Regions from separate parts of the Pseudomonas sp. GL_090 genome, predicted to be linked through region 1. Evidence: predicted binding sites of a transcription regulator. Region 1 holds the regulator's gene; the other holds the start of a gene.
The links. Region 1 encodes sigma-54, which starts transcription at its own class of promoters, with help from an activator protein. Its sites were predicted from a motif close to ANTGGCATNNANNTTGCTNT; they were not measured.
Positions count from the first base shown of each region.

Region 2: a site for sigma-54 is predicted at 4,550-4,569, ahead of AC3ITA_RS09095 (CmpA/NrtA family ABC transporter substrate-binding protein). Genes of this name have one in related genera too.

Region 1 is NZ_CM174452.1:952,169-962,140, forward strand. Features, by position in the region: gene pmbA (metalloprotease PmbA) at 1-660, shown strand, start outside; gene AC3ITA_RS04120 (FagA protein) at 911-1,318, shown strand; gene AC3ITA_RS04125 (class II fumarate hydratase) at 1,299-2,675, shown strand; gene AC3ITA_RS04130 (DUF2753 family protein) at 2,703-3,131, shown strand; gene AC3ITA_RS04135 (superoxide dismutase) at 3,134-3,745, shown strand; gene AC3ITA_RS04140 (ZIP family metal transporter) at 3,777-4,670, shown strand; gene AC3ITA_RS04145 (HPr family phosphocarrier protein) at 4,699-4,971, opposite strand; gene rapZ (RNase adapter RapZ) at 4,987-5,844, opposite strand; gene ptsN (PTS IIA-like nitrogen regulatory protein PtsN) at 5,847-6,311, opposite strand; gene hpf (ribosome hibernation-promoting factor, HPF/YfiA family) at 6,324-6,632, opposite strand; gene AC3ITA_RS04165 (RNA polymerase factor sigma-54) at 6,707-8,200, opposite strand; gene lptB (LPS export ABC transporter ATP-binding protein) at 8,447-9,172, opposite strand; gene lptA (lipopolysaccharide transport periplasmic protein LptA) at 9,172-9,720, opposite strand; gene lptC (LPS export ABC transporter periplasmic protein LptC) at 9,707-9,972, opposite strand, start outside.
Region 2 is NZ_CM174452.1:2,027,877-2,037,848, forward strand. Features, by position in the region: gene AC3ITA_RS09080 (bifunctional protein-serine/threonine kinase/phosphatase) at 1-1,072, opposite strand, end outside; gene AC3ITA_RS09085 (nitrate/nitrite transporter) at 1,080-2,291, opposite strand; gene AC3ITA_RS09090 (ANTAR domain-containing response regulator) at 2,631-3,206, opposite strand; gene AC3ITA_RS09095 (CmpA/NrtA family ABC transporter substrate-binding protein) at 3,222-4,433, opposite strand; gene AC3ITA_RS09100 (quinone-dependent dihydroorotate dehydrogenase) at 4,662-5,681, shown strand; gene rmf (ribosome modulation factor) at 5,929-6,144, opposite strand; gene rlmKL (bifunctional 23S rRNA (guanine(2069)-N(7))-methyltransferase RlmK/23S rRNA (guanine(2445)-N(2))-methyltransferase RlmL) at 6,675-8,945, shown strand; gene AC3ITA_RS09115 (sensor domain-containing diguanylate cyclase) at 9,150-9,972, shown strand, end outside.

The DNA of each region.
Region 1 (9,972 bases):
AGCCGTCTGGGCGCGCGTCCGGTGCCGACTTGCGAGGTGCCGGTGCTGTTTTCCGCAGAGTTGGCCGGGGGGCTGTTCGGCAGTTTCCTGTCGGCGATTTCCGGCGGCAGCCTGTATCGCAAGTCTTCGTTCCTTGAGGGGACCCTCGGGCAGAAGCTGTTTCCTGAGTGGCTGACCATCGACGAGCGTCCGCATCTGATGCGTGCCATGGGCAGCGCCGCGTTCGACGGTGATGGTCTGGCAACCTACGCCAAACCGTTCGTCGAAAAGGGCGAGTTGGTGTCGTACATCCTCGGCACCTATTCCGGCCGCAAGCTCGGCATGCCGAGCACGGCAAACGCCGGCGGCGTGCACAACCTGTTCGTCACCCATGGCGACGAAGATCAGGCCGCCTTGCTGCGGCGCATGGGGCGTGGCTTGCTGGTGACTGAATTGATGGGGCAGGGCCTCAATATGGTGACCGGCGATTACTCCCGTGGTGCGGCGGGTTACTGGGTCGAGAATGGCGAAATCCAGTTCGCGGTGCAGGAAGTGACCATCGCCGGGAACATGCGCGACATGTTCAAACAGATCGTTGCCGTGGGTAACGATCTTGAGTTGCGCAGCAACATTCGCACCGGTTCGGTGCTGATCGAGCGGATGACGGTGGCGGGCAGCTAAGCCTCGGCCGCTTCACCAAAAGGCGCGCCACCCATTGGGTGGCGCGCCTTTTTTATTGGCTACAACACAGTTCCCCTGTAGGAGCGAGCCTGCTCGCGATAGCGGTGCGTCAGACGAAATCAATGTTGAAAGTGATGACGCCATCGCGAGCAAGCTCGCTCCCACAATGACCCTGTTGTATTTTTTCGGTATTGTTTTGTTTCTCATTATCATTTAATAATAAATCTCATTATCGAATGAGCCCCGGATCATGAGTTCTGCCTTGCACGAGCAGCCTTACCTCGAAAGCTGGCGCTGGATGAGTCGCCAGATCCGTTGCGCGATGAACCCCGATGAGCCTCGCCTGATCGATCACTACCTGGCCGAAGGCCGGTATCTGGCGTGTTGCACGGCCACCTCACCCTGGACCGTCGCCGAAACTTCTTTCCGTTTGTTGCTCGATACCGCTTCCGATGTCGCGCTGCCGTGGCACTGGCGCACCTACTGTCTTGACCAGGCCTGGCGCCCGCTGCGCGAACTGGAACGCCTTTCGTTGTGCAAATGCCGCCTCAAGCGTTGGCAAAGCTACACCTGGCAACTTGCTACCTGCGAGTTGCAGCCCTCGATTCCTCTTACTGAACTGGTGCAAGGATTTTCTGATGAACAAGACACGTATTGAGCGCGACAGCATGGGCGAGCTTCAGGTCCCGGAAGACGCCCTCTACGGCGCACAGACCCAGCGTGCAGTGGATAACTTCCCGATCAGCGGCAAACCGATGCCGGTTCAGTTCATCCGCGCGTTGATCCTTGCCAAGGCAGCGGCCGCCCGCGCCAACGTCGAGCTCAAGCAGGTCAGCGAAGCCCAGGGCAAAGCCATCGTCGATGCGGCCCAAGGCTTGCTCGAAGGCGATTTCATGCAGCACTTCCCGGTGGATGTCTTCCAGACCGGTTCCGGCACCAGTTCGAACATGAACGCCAATGAAGTGATCGCCACGCTGGCCAGCCGCTTGCTTGGCGAGGCGGTGAACCCCAACGATCACGTCAACTGCGGGCAGAGCAGCAACGACATCATCCCGACCACCATTCATGTCAGCGCAGCACTGGCGCTCCATGAACAACTGCTGCCGGCGCTGACGCATCTGGTGCAGGTCATCGAGCGCAAGGCCGGGCAGGTTCATCGCCACGTCAAGACCGGGCGCACACACCTGATGGACGCCATGCCGGTGCGCATGAGCCAAGTGCTCAATGGTTGGGCGCAGCAGCTCAGGGCCAACATCAGCCATCTGCAGGACTTGCTGCCAAGCCTGCAATCCCTGGCCCAGGGCGGTACGGCGGTGGGCACGGGTGTCAACGCCCACCCCGAGTTCGCGGCGCGTTTCAGCCGGCAGCTAAGCAAATTGACCCATGTTGAGTTCCAGCCAGGCAAGGACCTGTTCGCACTGATCGGCTCCCAGGACACTGCCGTTGCCGTTTCCGGGCAGCTAAAAGCCACCGCCGTATCGCTGATGAAAATCGCCAACGACCTGCGCTGGATGAACTCCGGACCGTTGGCCGGCCTTGGCGAGATCGAGCTGGAAGCCTTGCAGCCGGGGTCTTCGATCATGCCGGGCAAGGTCAACCCGGTCATTCCCGAGGCCGCCGCGATGGTCGCGGCTCAGGTCATCGGCAACGACAGCGTGATCACCATCGCCGGTCAGTCGGGCAATTTCGAACTGAACGTGATGCTGCCGATCATCGCCCAGAACTTGTTGAGCAGTATCGAGTTGCTGGCCAATTCCAGCCGTCTGCTGGCAGACAAGGCCATCGCCAGCTTCAAGGTCAACGAAGGCCGGATCAAGGAAGCGCTGTCACGCAACCCGATTCTGGTGACCGCGCTCAACCCGGTCATCGGTTACCAGAAGGCTGCCGAGATTGCCAAGAAGGCCTATCAGCAAGGCCGGCCGGTGATTGACGTCGCGCTGGAACACACCGATCTGTCGCGCAGCCAGCTGGAAGAGTTGCTCAACCCGGAAAAACTCACCGCGGGCGGCGTGTAAGCCCCGTTACCGCTTTGGAGGCGCACCATGGAGCACTGGAAACGCACGATCGAAAGAGCCAACCGTTTTTTCATGCTGGGTGAACTGGTCGATGCCCGCGAGGCGTATCTGCAGGCGTTGGCCCTGGCCCAGGTGCTGTTCGAGCGCTGGGCGGATGCCGACGAAGCGGTGGCGGCCTGCGTGATTTCCCATCACAACCTGGCGGACCTGCACTTGTGTCTGAACCAGCCGGAGGAGAGCGCCGAATACTTGTGTGCCATCCATCAACGGCTGTTGCAGACCATGCAGGACCCGCGTCTGCCGCAGGCATTGCGAGAAGCCGCGTTGCGCCAGAGCAGCAAGACCTACGTCGAGCTGCTGAATTTCATCAGTGAACATGGCGAATATCCGCGTACCCATCGACTGCTGCACATCGATGTCGCTTTGTCTGCGCCTCATCATCATGGAGTCCATTGAACATGGCTTTTACCCTGCCTGCCTTGCCGTACGCCTACGACGCCCTGGAACCGCATATCGATGCGCAGACCATGGAGATTCACTACACCAAGCATCACCAGACTTACATCAACAACCTCAACGCGGCCGTCGAGGGCACCGAGTATGCCGATTGGTCCGTGGAGAAGCTGGTGTCTGCCGTTCAGCAGTTGCCGGAAAAACTTCGCGCAGCGGTGATCAATCAGGGCGGCGGCCACGCCAACCATTCGCTGTTCTGGGAAGTCATGACGCCCGGCGGTGGTGGTGAGCCCGAAGGTGCGCTGGCCAAGGCCATCGATGAACAACTGGGCGGCCTCGACAGATTCAAGGAAGCCTTTACCAAGGCTGCATTGACCCGCTTCGGCAGTGGCTGGGCCTGGCTGAGCGTGACCCCGCAACAGACCCTGGTGGTGGAAAGCAGCGGTAACCAGGACAGTCCGCTAATGAACGGCAATACCCCGATTCTGGGCCTCGACGTCTGGGAGCACGCCTATTACCTGCGTTATCAGAACCGTCGTCCGGAATACATCAGCGCGTTCTACAACGTGATCAATTGGCCGCAAGTCGCAGCGCGCTATCAGGCCGCACTGGTTTAAGTCTTCTAAAAAACAAATCCAAGGCTGGGCTATGGGCACTGAAACACTGGCGATCGGAAGTGGACGGATGTTTCGTTACGCGTTTGGATCGCTGTTACTGCTGGCAGGTATGAGCCTATTGGTTGCCCACGGGCTGGCGTGGCTTGATCTTGAGCCGAAGCTGCTACGTGCACTGCAAGGCGGTGCGATCTGCGCCTTGGGTACCGCGCTGGGCGCGGTGCCGGTGTTGGTGATTAGCCGGATGCCGCAGGTGCTCAGCGACACACTGCTTGGCTTTGGTGCTGGCGTGATGCTCGCGGCGACGGCATTTTCGCTGATCGTTCCGGGCATCTCTGCCGCCGAAGGGCTTGGCCTGTCACCCTGGGCGTCCAGTGGGCTGATCAGCTTCGGCATTATGCTCGGTGCGTTCGGGTTGTTCCTGGTGGATCGGAAGGTCTCCGGGGTCAGCCCGGACATACTGGTCGGCACACTGGAGCGACCGGTCATTGCTCCGCGCATCTGGTTGTTCGTGTTTGCGATCATTGCCCACAACATTCCCGAAGGCATGGCGGTCGGTGTTTCGGCCGGTGGCGCAATGCCTGACGCCGATAGCCTGGCCATGGGCATTGCCTTGCAGGATGTGCCGGAAGGGTTGGTCATCGCTTTGGTACTGGCCGGGGCAGGGATGTCCAGGATCAAGGCGTTCCTGATCGGTGCCGCATCAGGGTTGGTCGAGCCGGTGTTTGCACTGCTATGCGCCTGGCTGGTAAGCCTGGCCGAGCTGCTGTTGCCCTTGGGATTGGCGCTGGCGGCGGGGGCGATGTTGCTGGTGGTGACCCATGAAATCATTCCCGAGTCGCGCCGCAATGGTCATGACAAGCTTGCCAGCCTCGGGCTGCTGATGGGGTTCTGTTTGATGATGGTGATGGATACAGCCCTCGCTTGATTTGTGGCGAGGGGCTTTTGTGGTTGTATTACTCGCCTTCGTCGAAGTAGTTGTTGATCAGCGCCACCAGCGCTTCCAGCGCTTCCTGTTCCTGCTCGCCTTCTGTGCTCAAGTGGATCGTGGTGCCTTTGCCGGCGGCCAGCATCATCATCGCCATGATGCTTTTGCCATCGACCATGGACTCTGGTGTACGACCGGCCCGGATCTGGCACGGGAACTGACCTGCCACCCCAACGAATTTTGCAGAAGCGCGAGCGTGCAGGCCCAATTTATTGATGATTTCGATTTCCAGAGCAGGCATCGCGATGTGAATCCTTTAGCTGAGGTCGCGGTGGCGGACCTGGACGTTCTTCAGGGATTGTTGCAGCGTCTGCCCCAGACGCTCGGTCAGGTAGACGGAACGGTGATGTCCGCCAGTGCAGCCAATGGCAATGGTGACGTAGGCGCGGTTGCTGGCGGCAAAACGAGGCAGCCACTTTAGCAGGTATGTGGAAATGTCCTGGAACATCTCTTCGACATCCGGTTGTGCCGCCAGGTATTCGGCAACCGGTTGATCGAGCCCGGACTGCTCGCGCAACTCCGGTTTCCAGTAAGGGTTGGGCAGGCAGCGCACATCGAACACCAGGTCGGCGTCCACCGGCATGCCGCGCTTGAAGCCGAAGGACTCCACCAGGAACGCAGTCCCAGGTTCCGGCTGATTCAACAGGCGCAGTTTGATGGCATCGCGCAGTTGATACAGGTTCAGGCTGGTGGTGTTGATCTTGAGATCGGCAAGGTCGGCAATCGGCCCGAGCAGGACGCTCTCGACGTTGATGGCTTCGGCCAGCGAGCGGTTGGCGTTGCTCAGGGGGTGACGTCGGCGGGTTTCGGAGAAACGCTTGAGCAGGGTTTCTTCGTCGGCGTCCAGGTACAGCACATCGCACTTGATGTGGCGGGCACGGACTTCCTCGAGCAGGTCGGGGAAACGTGACAGGTGGCTGGGCAGGTTGCGCGCGTCAATGGAAACGGCGACCAGCGGCTGCAACATCTCGGTATGAACCAGGGCGCGTTCGGCCAGCTCCGGCAGCAGACCGGCGGGCAGGTTGTCGATGCAGTAGTAGCCGTTGTCCTCAAGAACGTTGAGGGCGGTACTTTTACCTGAGCCGGAACGGCCACTGACGATGATCAAGCGCATGATTACTGACCGTTTTGCTCGTCCAGGACAACCTGATACAGGGCTTCGTTGCTTGCAGCACTTCGCAGCTTTTCGCGCACTTCCTTGCGGTCGAGCATGCTGGCGATCTGGCGCAGCAGCTCAAGGTGCGCATCGGTGGCGGCTTCCGGGACCAGCAGCACGAACAGCAGGTCAACCGGCGCGCCATCGATGGCGTCGAAATCGATAGGGGCGTCCAGGTGCATCAATGCACTGATGGGCGAAACACAGCCCTTGAGACGGCAATGTGGAATGGCGATGCCATTGCCAAACCCGGTGGAGCCGAGTTTTTCACGGGCGATCAGTGCCTCGAAGACATCTTGCATCTCCAGGGCCGGCACTTCGCGGGCGATCAGATTGGCAATTTGTTCGAGGGCTTTCTTTTTACTGCCTCCCGGCACGTTCACCAGGGAACGGCCGGGGGTCAGGATACTTTCAAGTCGGATCATGGGTAGGGAGTGTTAACGACCGGTTGCGCCCTGGAGGAGGCTCTGGGTCTTTTCCTTATGCTTTTTGAGTTGTTTATCCAGCTTGTCGGTGAGTGCGTCGATCGCGGCGTACATATCGGTATGTTCCGCGTTGGCGACCACTTCATTCCCGGGAATATGCAGCGTGGCTTCGATTTTCTGCTTCAGTTTTTCGACGGTCATCGTGACCTGCACATTAGTGATCTTGTCGAAATGTCGCTCCAATCGTTCGAGTTTTTCGCCGATGTAGGTGCGAAGAGGTTCGGTCACTTCCAGTTGGTGTCCACTGATGTTGACTTGCATACAGCTTCTCCTTCGTTGCCAGTGCATAAAGCGGTAGATCAGATGATCTACCACTGGAACGCTGTGGCGTGGCTCTACATCAACCGCTTGCGTTCGCTCGAAGGCGCGATCCCGAGGGATTCGCGGTACTTGGCGACGGTGCGGCGAGCCACCTGAATGCCTTGTGCCTCCAGTAAACCAGCGATCTTGCTGTCACTCAACGGCTTTTTCTGATTTTCCGCTGCAACCAGTTTTTTGATGATCGCCCGGATCGCCGTGGACGAGCATTCGCCGCCTTCGGAGGTGCTTACGTGACTGGAGAAAAAGTACTTCAGTTCATAAATGCCCCGGGGGGTGTGCATGAACTTCTGGGTGGTCACCCGTGAAATCGTCGATTCATGCATGCCTACCGCTTCGGCGATGTCATGCAGGACCAGCGGCTTCATGGCTTCGTCGCCATATTCGAGGAACCCGCGCTGATGCTCGACGATCTGGGTGGCAACCTTCATCAGGGTTTCATTGCGGCTTTGCAGGCTCTTGATGAACCAGCGGGCCTCCTGCAACTGATTGCGCATGAAGGTGTTGTCGGCACTGGTGTCGGCGCGGCGCACGAAACCGGCGTATTGGGCATTGACCCGCAGCCGTGGCACCGACTCCTGATTGAGCTCCACCAGCCAGCGCTCGTTGTCCTTGCGCACGATGACGTCAGGAACGACATACTCGGCTTCGGTGGACTCGATCTGCGAGCCCGGGCGCGGGTTGAGGCTCTGGACCAGTTCGATGACCTGGCGCAGTTCGTCTTCCTTGAGCTTCATGCGACGCATCAACTGGCTGTAGTCGCGGCTGCCAAGCAGGTCGATGTAATCGGTGACCAGGCGCTTGGCCTCGGCCAGCCAAGGGGTCTTGGCAGGCAGCTGGCGCAATTGCAGCAGCAGGCATTCGCCCAGGTTGCGGGCGCCGATGCCGGCAGGCTCGAATTGCTGGATGCGGTGCAGGACGGCTTCGATTTCGTCCAGTTCGATGTCCAGTTCCGGGTCGAAGGCTTCGAGGATCTCCTCGAGGGTTTCGTCCAGGTAACCTTGATTGTTGATGCAGTCGATCAGGGTCACGGCGATCAGGCGATCGGTGTCGGACATCGGGGCCAGGTTCAGTTGCCACAGCAAGTGGCTCTGCAGGCTTTCGCCGGCCGATGTGCGGGTGGTGAAGTCCCACTCGTCATCGTCGTTGCTGGGCAGGCTGCTGGCGCTGGTCTGGTAAACGTCTTCCCAGGCAGTATCGACGGGAAGTTCGTTGGGAATGCGTTCGTTCCAGTCGCCTTCCTCAAGGTTATCAACCGTAGGGGCGCTTTCCTGGTAGGAAGGTTCCTGAATATCCGTGTTGGGCTTTTGTTCGGCGTTGTCGGCCAAGGGGTCGGAGTTGTCGAAGTCGTCGCCTTCTTCCTGGCGTTCGAGCATCGGATTGGACTCCAGGGCCTCCTGGATTTCCTGTTGCAGGTCCAGGGTCGACAATTGGAGCAGGCGGATGGCCTGTTGCAGCTGCGGTGTCATCGTCAGCTGCTGGCCCATTCTCAAGACTAGCGATGGTTTCATGGCAGGGGCTTAACACCTTATTCGCCGGCGCACATGCGCCATCCACTACAGGGCGCCGGGGCGCCAAACTTAAGCAAATTATATGCCTGAAACTGAAGGATTTGCCTAGAGCGCTGTAACAATAAAAAACTATAAAGTTGTGTTGCTGCGCTGCCCTTGTCGGGGGCTGACCACGCTTGTCGGCACGAGGCGCTGGTGAGTGGGCCGGTCAGGTGCCCGGGCGACTGCCTGGGCACAGCTCAGCGCTTACAGGCGGAACTCATGGCCCAGATACACTTCCTTGACCAGATCGTTGGCCAGGATGGTCTCTGCGTCGCCTTCGGCGATCAGTTGACCGTCATTGACGATGTAGGCGGTTTCACAGATATCCAGGGTTTCACGAACGTTGTGGTCCGTGATCAGCACGCCAATGCCTTTGGCCTTGAGGTGGTGAATGATCTGCTTGATGTCGCCGACCGAAATCGGGTCCACGCCGGCGAAGGGTTCGTCGAGGAGGATGAATTTCGGGTTGGTGGCCAGGGCGCGGGCGATTTCCACGCGACGGCGCTCACCACCGGACAGGCTCATGCCCAGGTTGTCGCGGATGTGGCTGATGTGGAACTCCTGCAGCAGGCTTTCCAGCTCCTTGCGACGGCCGGCCTTGTCGAGTTCCTTGCGGGTCTCGAGGATGGCCATGATGTTGTCGGCCACCGACAGCTTGCGAAAGATCGATGCTTCCTGCGGCAGGTAGCCGATACCGGCTTTTGCACGGCCGTGCATCGGCTGGTGGCTGACGTCCAGGTCGTCGATCAGGACGCGTCCCTGGTCAGCCTGTACCAGGCCGACGATCATGTAGAAGCAGGTGGTCTTGCCGGCGCCGTTCGGGCCAAGCAGGCCGACGATCTGGCCGCTGTCGATGGACAGGCTGACGTCACGCACGACCTGGCGGCTCTTGTAGCTCTTGGCCAGATGCTGAGCTTTCAGAGTTGCCATTACTGGGCCTTTTTCTCGTCGGTTTTCTTCTTCGGCTGGATCACCATGTCGATGCGCGGGCGCGACTCTGTGATCTTGCTGCCCGTGGCGCGACCGGCGCTGGCGAGCTTCTTGTCGGTGTCGTAGACAATTTTTTCGCCTTGGGTGACGTTGTTGTCCTTGTCGACAACTTTGGCCTTGTCGATCAGCACGACGCGATTTTGCGAGGCGTGATACTGGATCGTCACGCCCCAGCCCTGAACAGGCTTGGTATCACCAGCCGTTTGCAATTGCTCGAAGTACGCCAGGTTGCCCACCGAGGTCACTACGTCAATGTCGCCAGTCGAGGTGCGGGTAATGGTAACGGTGTTGCCTGTCACCTTCATCGAGCCTTGGGTGATGATCACGTCACCCTTATAGGTCGCAATGCCTTGCTTGTCGTCCAGTTGGGCGTCGTCGGCCTGAATGCGGATAGGCTGCTGTTGATCTTCCGGCAGAGCCCAGGCGCTCACGCTTCCCAGTGCTGCGCCCAGACTGAGCAAAATCGGGAGGGTTTTAACGAGCCTCATACTGTCCTCTTACGTTCGATAGCAGGTGTATCCTGCTTTCTTTCAAATACGCTTTCATTCCCTTGCCAGTCGATACACCGCCAGCGCCGTCGATTCTAACGTCTTGCTCGGTCTGCGCATATTGCTGCTGCGGGAACACGGTCATGCGGGTGCTGGTGATCAGGGTTCTACGGTTTTTCTCGTCGAAGCGCGTGATGCGCACGTCATCGATCAGTTCGACCTGTGTGCCGTCAGGGTTGACCTCGCCGCGCA
Region 2 (9,972 bases), 1.1 Mb from region 1:
GAGCCAGTGGCAGCGTTCCGACACGCTCCTGCAATTTAGCCAGGGTATATCCGGAATATTCGCGCATCACGTAGTACAAATGCTGACGCTGACTGGCGGCATGAACTTCAGGAAAATGCCGCCCGGCCACACGTTTGAGGAACCATTCCTCCGACAACAATGCCTGCCCGGCCTGATGATCGTCACGAAGCGCACCGGGCAAGGTTTTCAGCAGCCAAGGCTGTTGTTGAGCATCTCGTACCCGGTAGAGCAGTGATTGCTGGCTTTGGCCGAGGATCCCTTCAATCTGCCAGCCTTCGAAGGTCTGGCCTGGCTTCAATGCAGGCGGGAGTGGCCATTGCTGCAGATGAATCAGTGCATCGCCGATGCTGGTTTCGCCAAGGGCATCGACCCGCACCAGCAGGGCGCTGGCGTTGTCCTGACTGCCAGCCAGGTGCGCGGCGCTGACCAACGTCCGCGCGGCACTGTTCAGGTCAGGTTGATCGCGCAAAATGCCCGCAATGGCGGTATCGCCCAGGACGGCCCAGACGCCGTCGCTGAGCAGCACGAAACTCTCGGTCAAACGCAGTTCGCCATCCAGAAAGTCCAGCACCAGATGTTGATCCAGCCCCAGGGCCCGTTTAAGCACATGCTGCATGCCAGGCTGGTCCCAGACGTGATCCTCGCTCACCCGTTGCAGCGTGTCGGCGTGCCAGCGATAAACCCGGCAGTCGCCGACATGTGCCAAGGTAAAACGCCGGCCGCGCATCACCAAGGCACTGACGGTGGTCAGCAGCGGTTGGCCGCCACCGTTAGCCTGCAACCAGCGGTTTTGCGCCAGCAACAGACGATCCAGTGCCTGGGCGACGCCCCAGGTTTCCGGGGTGGCGTAGTAGTCCAGCGCCAGCGCCTGCAAGGTCGAACGGGCGGCGAGCCCGCCATCGGCACATTGGCTGACACCGTCGGCAATCGCGAACAGGTAACCCTTGCTCGCGGCCAGCGCCGGAGCCGGCGTGACCAGGCGCAGGGCGTCCTGGTTTTCCTCGCGAGGACCGATGGCGCTGGCTTCGGCAAAACTCAGTTGCAGGCTCATCGAGGCGTCAGACCCGCGCAGCCGTCACGGCGGCCGAACCCCAGGTGGTTCTCCAGCGACGTTTCACGCCGTGCAGACCGAACCAGGCCAGAACGCCGAGGCTGGCAAACAACCACAGCGCCAATTGATAACTGCCGGTGCTTTGCTTGATCGCGCCCATGCCGGCCGCGAGGGCAAACCCGCCGATGCCACCAGCCATGCCGATCAGGCCGGTCATCACGCCGATTTCCCGGCGAAAACGCTGGGGCACCAACTGGAATACCGCGCCATTGCCTGCACCCAGACCGAGCATGGTGCAGACGAAAAGTGCCAGTGCGGCGTAGGAACTCGGCAGATTGAAACCGACCACGGCAATGCAGGTCGCCGCGACGGTGTACATCGCCAACAGAGTCCGAATGCCGCCGAACCGGTCAGCCAGTGCACCACCCAAGGGGCGCATCAGGCTGCCGCCGAACACGCAGGCAGCGGTGTAGTAACCGGCAGTCACCGGACTCAGGCCGTACTGGTCGTTGAAGTAACCGGGCAGGGCGCTGGCCAGGCCAATGAAGCCGCCGAACGTCACGCTGTAGAAAAACATGAACCACCAGCTGTCACGGTCACCCAGGGCCTTGAAGTAGTCGGCCATGGATTTGGCTTTTGGCCGCTCGGGGGCATTGCGGGCCAGCCAGGCGAAGACGATCAGGGTCAGGATCAACGGAATCAGGGCAAAGCCGAACACGTTGCTCCAGCCAAACGCCGCCGCCAGCACCGGAGCGATCAATGCGGCGAGCACTGTGCCCGAGTTGCCCGCGCCGGCGATGCCCATGGCCTTGCCTTGATGCTGCGGCGGATACCACTGCGAGGCCAGGGGCAGGGCGACGGCGAACGAAGCGCCGGCCATGCCGAGGAACAGGCCCAGCAGCAACGCCTGCTCGTAGCTGTGGATCCCGAGTTTCCAGGCGCCGAACAGGGCGCAGATCACGATGACCTGGCCGATCAGGCCGGCGGTTTTTGGCGACAGGCGATCAGCCAGCATCCCCATCACGAAGCGCAACACCGCCCCGGCCAGAATCGGCGTGGCGACTACCAGCCCCCTTTGCTGCGTTGTCAGGTGCAGGTCGGCGGCGATCTGCACCGCCAGAGGACCGAGCAGGTACCAGACCATGAAACTCAGGTCGAAATAGAGGAAGGCTGCGAACAATGTGGGGGTATGGCCGGATTTCCAGAAGCTTGAATTCATTGCGCACCTCAGCTGTGAAGAGTCTCGAAAGGAGTCATGAGCTTGCAGGTGGGGCGCCGATACGGCCGCACCACCGACCCCGTGCTGTGGGGCCAAAACGAAAAAACGCCGCCACCCGATCCGCCAAGGGCAAATGAGGTGAGCGACGTCTTTGTCGTAGGTGGGGCAACCGCCGTTGGTTACCTGTGGTGATTACTTAGCGAGATCTGTGCCAACACTCGAAATCGAGTCGCCGCCATTCGCGAGCAGGCTCGCTCCCACAAGGGAATGGCGTCGAACACAAATCACCTGTGGGAGCGAGCCTGCTCGCGATGGCGCCCGGACAGGCGCTACAGGACTTCAGCCGAGCAACTCGCTCATGGCAATGATCTGCTCCGCCACCTGTATCAGCTTCTGCTGGCGGCTCATCGCTTGGCGGCGCATCAGCGTGTAGGCCTCTTCCTCGTTGCAGTCCTTCATTTTCATCAGCAGCCCCTTGGCCAGTTCGATGCGCTTGCGCTCGGCCAATTGCTGGTCACGGGCATGCAACTGGGCACGCAGGGCCTGGTCGCTCTCGAAGCGTGCCATGGCCACATCGAGAATCGGCTGCAGGCGTTGTGCGTGAATGCCTTCGACGATGTAGGCGCTGACCCCGGACTTGATCGCCTGTCGCATCACATCGGGGTCGTGTTCGTCCGTGAACATCACAATCGGTCGTGGCTGGTCGCGCGTCACCAGCACCACTTGTTCCATCACATCGCGACCCGGTGACTCGGTATCGATCAGAATCACATCCGGACGCACCGTTTCGACGCGTTCAGGCAGGTCGATGGTCAGGCCGGATTCATCGATCACTTCGAATCCGGCCTCGGTCAGGGCGGCCTTCAAGCGTCCGACTTTCTTGGCGGTGTCGTTGATCAGCAGGATACGCAGCATATTCGTGGTCTCCTGTCAGCGGCTGGCGGATCGGTGCGAGCTGTCGCTCATGGCGTGCAGTTTGAAACTGCGGGCATAACCGGCCGGGTCCGAGCCGTCCCAGATCTTGCCGTCGATCAATTGGCTGCTGCGCATTTCCCCGGCTGATGAAGCGACGCCGACGGCACGAGCGGCTTCACGGTAGAGGTCCAGTTGCTGGACCTGCCGGGCCACCGCGAGATAGTCCGGATCATCGCGCAACAAGCCCCAGCGGCGGAACTGGGTCATGAACCACATGCCGTCGGACAGGTACGGCAGGTTGACCTCGCCATCCCCATGCAAGCGCAGCGCGTGCGGGTCTTGCCAGCGGTGGCCAAGGCCGTCGGCGTACTCGCCCAGCAAGCGTGGTTCGATGCAGTCCAGTGGTGCGTCAAGGTACTGCGCGGCACTGAGCAATTGTGCGGTACTGCGGCGATTCTCGGTGCTTTCTTCGATGAAGCGGCTGGCTTCCAGAACCGCCATCACCAGTACCCGCGCGGTATTGGGGTATTGCTCGACGAACGCACGGGTGCAGCCGAGGACCTTTTCCGGATGATCGGGCCAGATGTTCTGCGTAGTGGCCAGGGTAAAGCCGAGATCCTGCTGTACGGCGCTGGCGGACCAGGGTTCGCCGACGCAAAACCCGTCGATTCGTCCAGCCCGCAGGTGCGCGACCATCTGCGGCGGCGGCACCACCACGCTGTCGACATCCAGCAGCGGGTGTATGCCTTGGCTGGCGAGCCAGTAATACAGCCACATGGCGTGGGTGCCGGTGGGAAACGTCTGGGCGAAGGTGAGTTTTGAGCGAGTTTGGTGCACGTGCCGATCCAGTGCTTCAGGACTGGTCACTCCAAGCGCTTGCAAACCGCGGGACAGGTTGATGCTCTGGCCGTTCTGATTCAGGCCCATCAACACGGCCATGTCGGTCGCGGCCACGCCGCCTATGCCCAGGTGAACGGCGTAAATCAGGCCATAGAGGCTGTGGGCGGCGTCGAGTTCGCCGCTGACCAGTTTGTCCCGCAGGTTGGCCCAGGACGACTGACGCTTGAGGTTCAGGGTCAATCCGTGGGGCTGGGCGAAGCCCTGGGTGGCGGCGACAACCACCGAGGCGCAGTCGCTCAGGGCCATGAAGCCGAGATTGATTTCGGTTTTCTCCGGGGCATCGCTGCCATTGACCCAGGCCAGAGGGCCGGCTGACGGTTCGTTCATCGCGTGTTCACCTTGCAAAAAAAACGTCGTCCCGAGTTCTTGCATGAGCAGGCCGGGGACGACGCCATTGTCTTTGCACCCATTCCGTCGTTGGCATGGGTGTTGGTGCCCAGAGTGGTGCAAGGCATATGCCATTAACCGCTGATTTGATCACGCGCCTCGCTTGCCACCCCGTTGCCCGGCTATAATCGCCGCCTCAATTCGCCGCCAATCGAGTCAAATCCGCCCATGTACACCCTGGCCCGTCAGCTGTTGTTCAAACTCTCCCCGGAAACCTCCCACGATCTGTCCCTGGACCTGATCGGCGCGGGCGGGCGTCTTGGGCTCAACGGCTTGCTGTGCAAGGCCCCGGCGAAGCTGCCGGTGAATGTCATGGGCCTGGACTTTCCGAATCCGGTGGGGCTGGCCGCGGGCCTGGACAAGAACGGCGCGGCCATCGACGGTTTCGCCCAGCTGGGTTTCGGTTTTGTCGAAATCGGTACCATTACGCCGCGTCCGCAGCCGGGCAATCCGAAGCCACGTTTGTTCCGCTTGCCGGAAGCCGAGGCGATCATCAACCGCATGGGCTTCAACAACCTCGGCGTCGATCACCTGCTGGCCCGCGTGGCGGCGGCCAAGTACAAAGGCGTGCTGGGCATCAACATCGGCAAGAACTTCGATACGCCGGTCGAGCGTGCCGTGGACGACTACCTGATCTGCCTGGACAAGGTCTACGCCCACGCCAGCTATGTGACAGTCAACGTCAGTTCGCCGAACACACCGGGCCTGCGCAGCCTGCAATTCGGTGACTCGCTCAAGCAGTTGCTGGCCGATCTGGCCGAACGCCGCGCGGAACTGGCATTGCGTCATGGCAAACATGTACCGCTGGCGATCAAGATTGCGCCGGACATGAACGACGAAGAAACCGCACAAGTTGCGCAAGCGCTGATCGAAACCGGGATGGATGCCGTCATCGCCACCAACACCACCCTGAGCCGCGTAGGCGTCGAAGGCATGGAGCATAGCGAAGAAGCCGGCGGTCTGTCCGGTGCGCCGGTTCGTGACAAGAGCACCCACACCGTGCAAGTGCTGGCGTCGGAGCTGGGCGGGCGTTTGCCGATCATTGCGGCGGGCGGCATTACCGAAGGCAAGCACGCGGCAGAGAAAATCGCCGCAGGCGCGAGCCTGGTGCAGATCTACTCGGGCTTCATCTACAAAGGCCCGGCGCTGATTCGCGAGTCGGTAGACGCCATCGCAGCGCTACGCTGATCCCCTGTAGGAGCGAGCTTGCTCGCGATGGTCGGTAACGATGACGCGTGATTTCTGGATGCACGCGGTGTTCTCGGGTCCATCGCGAGCAAGCTCGCTCCTACAGGGGATTGTTTGGACCAACGAGCAGGCATAAAAAAGGGCTCCATAAAGGAGCCCCTGGGCCGGAGCCCGCCGTCCGGATGGGACGTGCGTGGTTAATTCAGTACAAGTTCAGATTGTCGTGTCGGAGTGTTGTGCCCTGTAATTAGCCGACGGCGTGAAGTTCGTTGAGTCTGTGGATTCCCGCAGTGCCGGTCATACCGTCCCAGTTGTCGCCGCGTCCTTCTCGCCAGCCGTTGATCCAGGCTTGACGTACCGACGGTAGAGTAAATGGGCAAAGCTCACGGGATTTACCACCAACGCCATATTGATATCCGCGCAAAAATGCTCTTTCCAACGGATCACGCTTAAGTCTTCTCATAGGGTGTTGCCCTCACTTGTTGACTGTATTTATCGCGTCGACCTCTATTGAGGTCTGGCAGAAAAACTCTGCCGTTGGGGGCTCGTTGCCGGCGTGACGAGCCAAGGTGTTGGCGTCATTGCGGCGCCAACCTGTATTGAGTTCTAACCAATGCGTCACATCGAGGGAATGATCGTTTTGTCATAAGGACGTAACCATTAATGTGCTAACGCCATAAGTAACAGAGCGTTTGTAGCGTATTTATTGGCCAAACCCCGGTATGATCGGCCCTGCGCTGGATGATGGGCTTAATCCTTTAGTGAGAATGGCTCCCGTTGCCGGGATGCACTATTCGACGAAGGGTCGACTTATGACATTTTGTTGCATCAACTTTTTTATCTGTCCTTGCATCTAAGCTCATTTAACCCGGGCAGCAGGGGTGGAGCGGCACACCTTCGTGCCACGCGGGCGCTCTTCGAGAAAAGCGCCTGATTGAAAACCGGACCGGCAATGCGTTGCCCGGTCACTCAGCTAAAGGTTCTGGAATTCCCATGTCCGATCGTTTCGAACTCTTCCTCACTTGCCCAAAAGGCCTTGAAGGCCTGCTCATCGAGGAAGCCGTCGGGCTTGGCCTTGAGGAAGCGCGGGAACACACCTCCGCCGTGCGCGGCATGGCTACCATGGAAACCGCTTATCGCCTGTGCCTGTGGTCGCGCCTGGCCAACCGCGTGCTGCTGGTGCTCAAGCGCTTTCCGATGAAGGACGCCGAAGACCTGTACCACGGCGTGCTGGACATCGAGTGGCAAGACCACATGCTCAATGACGGCACCCTGGCCGTCGAATTCAGCGGCCATGGCTCGGGTATCGACAACACCCACTTCGGCGCGCTGAAGGTCAAGGACGCCATCGTCGACAAACTGCGCACCCCGCAAGGCGACCGTCCGTCCATCGACAAGCTCAACCCGGACCTGCGCATTCACCTGCGCCTGGATCGCGGCGAAGCCATTCTGTCCCTGGACCTGTCGGGCCACAGCCTGCACCAGCGCGGCTATCGCCTGCAGCAAGGTGCGGCGCCGCTCAAGGAAAACCTCGCGGCCGCCATCCTGATCCGTTCCGGCTGGCCACGAATCGCGGCCGAAGGCGGCGCACTGGCTGACCCGATGTGCGGTGTCGGCACCTTCCTGGTGGAAGCGGCGATGATCGCCGCCGACATCGCGCCGAACCTGCGCCGCGAGCAGTGGGGCTTCACCGCCTGGCTCGGTCACGTCCCGGCGCTGTGGAAAAAACTCCACGAAGAAGCGTCCGAGCGCGCCGCTGCCGGCCTGGCCAAGACTCCGTTGTGGATCCGCGGCTACGAAGCCGATCCACGACTGATTCAACCGGGCCGCAATAACGTCGAGCGCGCCGGCCTGAGCGAGTGGATCAAGATCTACCAGGGCGAAGTCGCGACTTTCGAACCGCGCCCGGACCAGAACCAGAAAGGCCTGGTCATCTGCAACCCTCCGTACGGCGAGCGTCTGGGCGATGAGGCGAGCCTGCTCTATCTCTACCAGAACCTCGGCGAGCGCCTGCGTCAGGCCTGCCTGAACTGGGAAGCGGCGGTGTTCACCGGCGCGCCGGACCTGGGCAAGCGCATGGGTATCCGCAGCCACAAGCAGTATTCGTTCTGGAACGGTGCCTTGCCGTGCAAGCTGCTGCTGATCAAGGTGCTGCCGGACCAATTCGTCACCGGCGAGCGTCGTACTCCGGAACAGCGTCAGGTCGAGCGCGAGCAAGCCGCCTACGATCAGACACCGAATGAACCGCAGGAACGCAAGTTCAACAAAAACGGTAATCCGATCAAACCGACGCCGGCACCGGCTCCGGTGGTCGAGCAGCCGCGCCTGAGCGAAGGCGGGCAGATGTTCGCCAACCGCCTGCAAAAGAACCTCAAGGCCCTGGGCAAGTGGGTCAAGCGTGAAGGCATCGACTGCTACCGCGTGTACGATGCCGACATGCCGGAATATTCCATGGCCATCGACCTGTATCACGATTGGGTCCACGTCCAGGAATACGCCGCGCCGAAATCCATCGATCCGGAAAAGGCCTCGGGCCGTATGTTCGATGCCCTGGCAGCCATCCCGCAGGCGTTGAACATCGACAAGAGCCGTGTGGTGGTCAAGCGCCGCGAGCGTCAGAGCGGCACCAGGCAGTACGAGCGCCAGGCGGCACAGGGCAAGTTCGTCGAGGTCAATGAAGGCGGGATCAAGCTGCTGGTGAATCTCACCGACTACCTCGACACCGGTCTGTTCCTCGACCACCGGCCGATGCGCATGCGTATCCAGAAAGAGGCGGCCGGCAAACGCTTCCTCAACCTGTTCTGCTACACCGCGACGGCCAGTGTGCATGCGGCCAAGGGCGGTGCGCGCAGCACCACCAGTGTCGACCTGTCGAAAACCTACCTGGACTGGGCTCGGCGCAACCTGTCGCTGAACGGTTTTTCCGACAAGAACCGCCTGGAGCAGGGTGATGTGATGGCCTGGCTTGAAGCCAGTCGTGACGAGTACGACCTGATCTTCATCGACCCGCCGACGTTCTCCAACTCCAAGCGCATGGAAGGTGTCTTCGACGTGCAGCGCGACCAGGTGCAACTGATCGACCTGGCCATGGCGCGGTTGGCGCCCGGCGGCGTGTTGTACTTCTCCAACAACTTCCGCAAGTTCGAACTGGAAGCCAATCTCGGCGAGCGCTATGCGGTCGAGGAGATCACCGCCCAGACCATCGATCCGGACTTTGCCCGCAACACCAAGATCCATCGCGCCTGGAAAGTCACGGCTCGCTAAATAGCTGTGCTGATTCACTGTAGGAGCGAGCCTGCTCGCGATGAACCCGAAAGCGCCGCGTGTATTCAGAAAGCATGCGTTATCGTTATCGACCATCGCGAGCAGAGCTCGCTCCTACAGTGCTGGTCAAATTAGTGGCTAATAGCTATAACTCAACTCAGGGCCAAAGGGCTTTCCCGCACCTGGCGTTTTGAGTTGTGTTTTATGTCGTTGCACGCCATGCGCCCAAAGATCCTGGGGTTTATCAGCGAAGATGCCTCGGCCTGGCTGGTCGCACTGCTGGTATTGCTGATCGGCGGGGTGCTCACCGGGTTGCTGGCGTGGTCGACGCTGAATCTGTTTCACCATCAATTGCGGCAACGCTTCCAACTGCTGGTCAGTGAGCGTTACAGCCGTATCGAAGAGCGTTTCGAAGATCAGGAGCAGCGCCTCGACGGTCTGCGCCGGTTTTTCGCCAATTCCGATTCGGTGTCCCGAGCGGAATTCGACGGCTACACCCAACCTTTACTGCTGCGGACCCAGGCGTATTCCTACGCCCAGCGGGTCACCCGTGACGAGCGTTCGGCGTTCGAGCGCCGAGTGCGTGACGAAGGTTTGAGCAGTTTCACCCTGAGAGAACTCAACGCGGACGGCCAATTGCAACTGGCCGGAGAACGAGATGAGTACGTGGCGGTGCTGTATAGCCAGACCCAAAGCAAACTCGGTTCTCCTCTCGGTTACGACTTGCTGGCCCAGCCGCTGCGGCGTGCCACGCTCGATCGGGCCGATCGGCATGGCGGCATGGCGGTGTCGCAACCGATGCATCTGGTGAGTATCGAGCCGGCTTATGCGCGTGGTGTGCTGCTGGTCGCACCGGTCACGCAGCACAACAGTCAAGACCACAAGGCCGTGAAGCCCTACGGTTATGTCATGGCCGTGATCAGCATGCGCCAGTTGCTGGCGGACGGACTGCCGGACGCCAGCCATGACTATCTCTCGGTGCGCATCCTCGATTTGTCTACCGATGACCAGCACGAAGTGCTGTTTG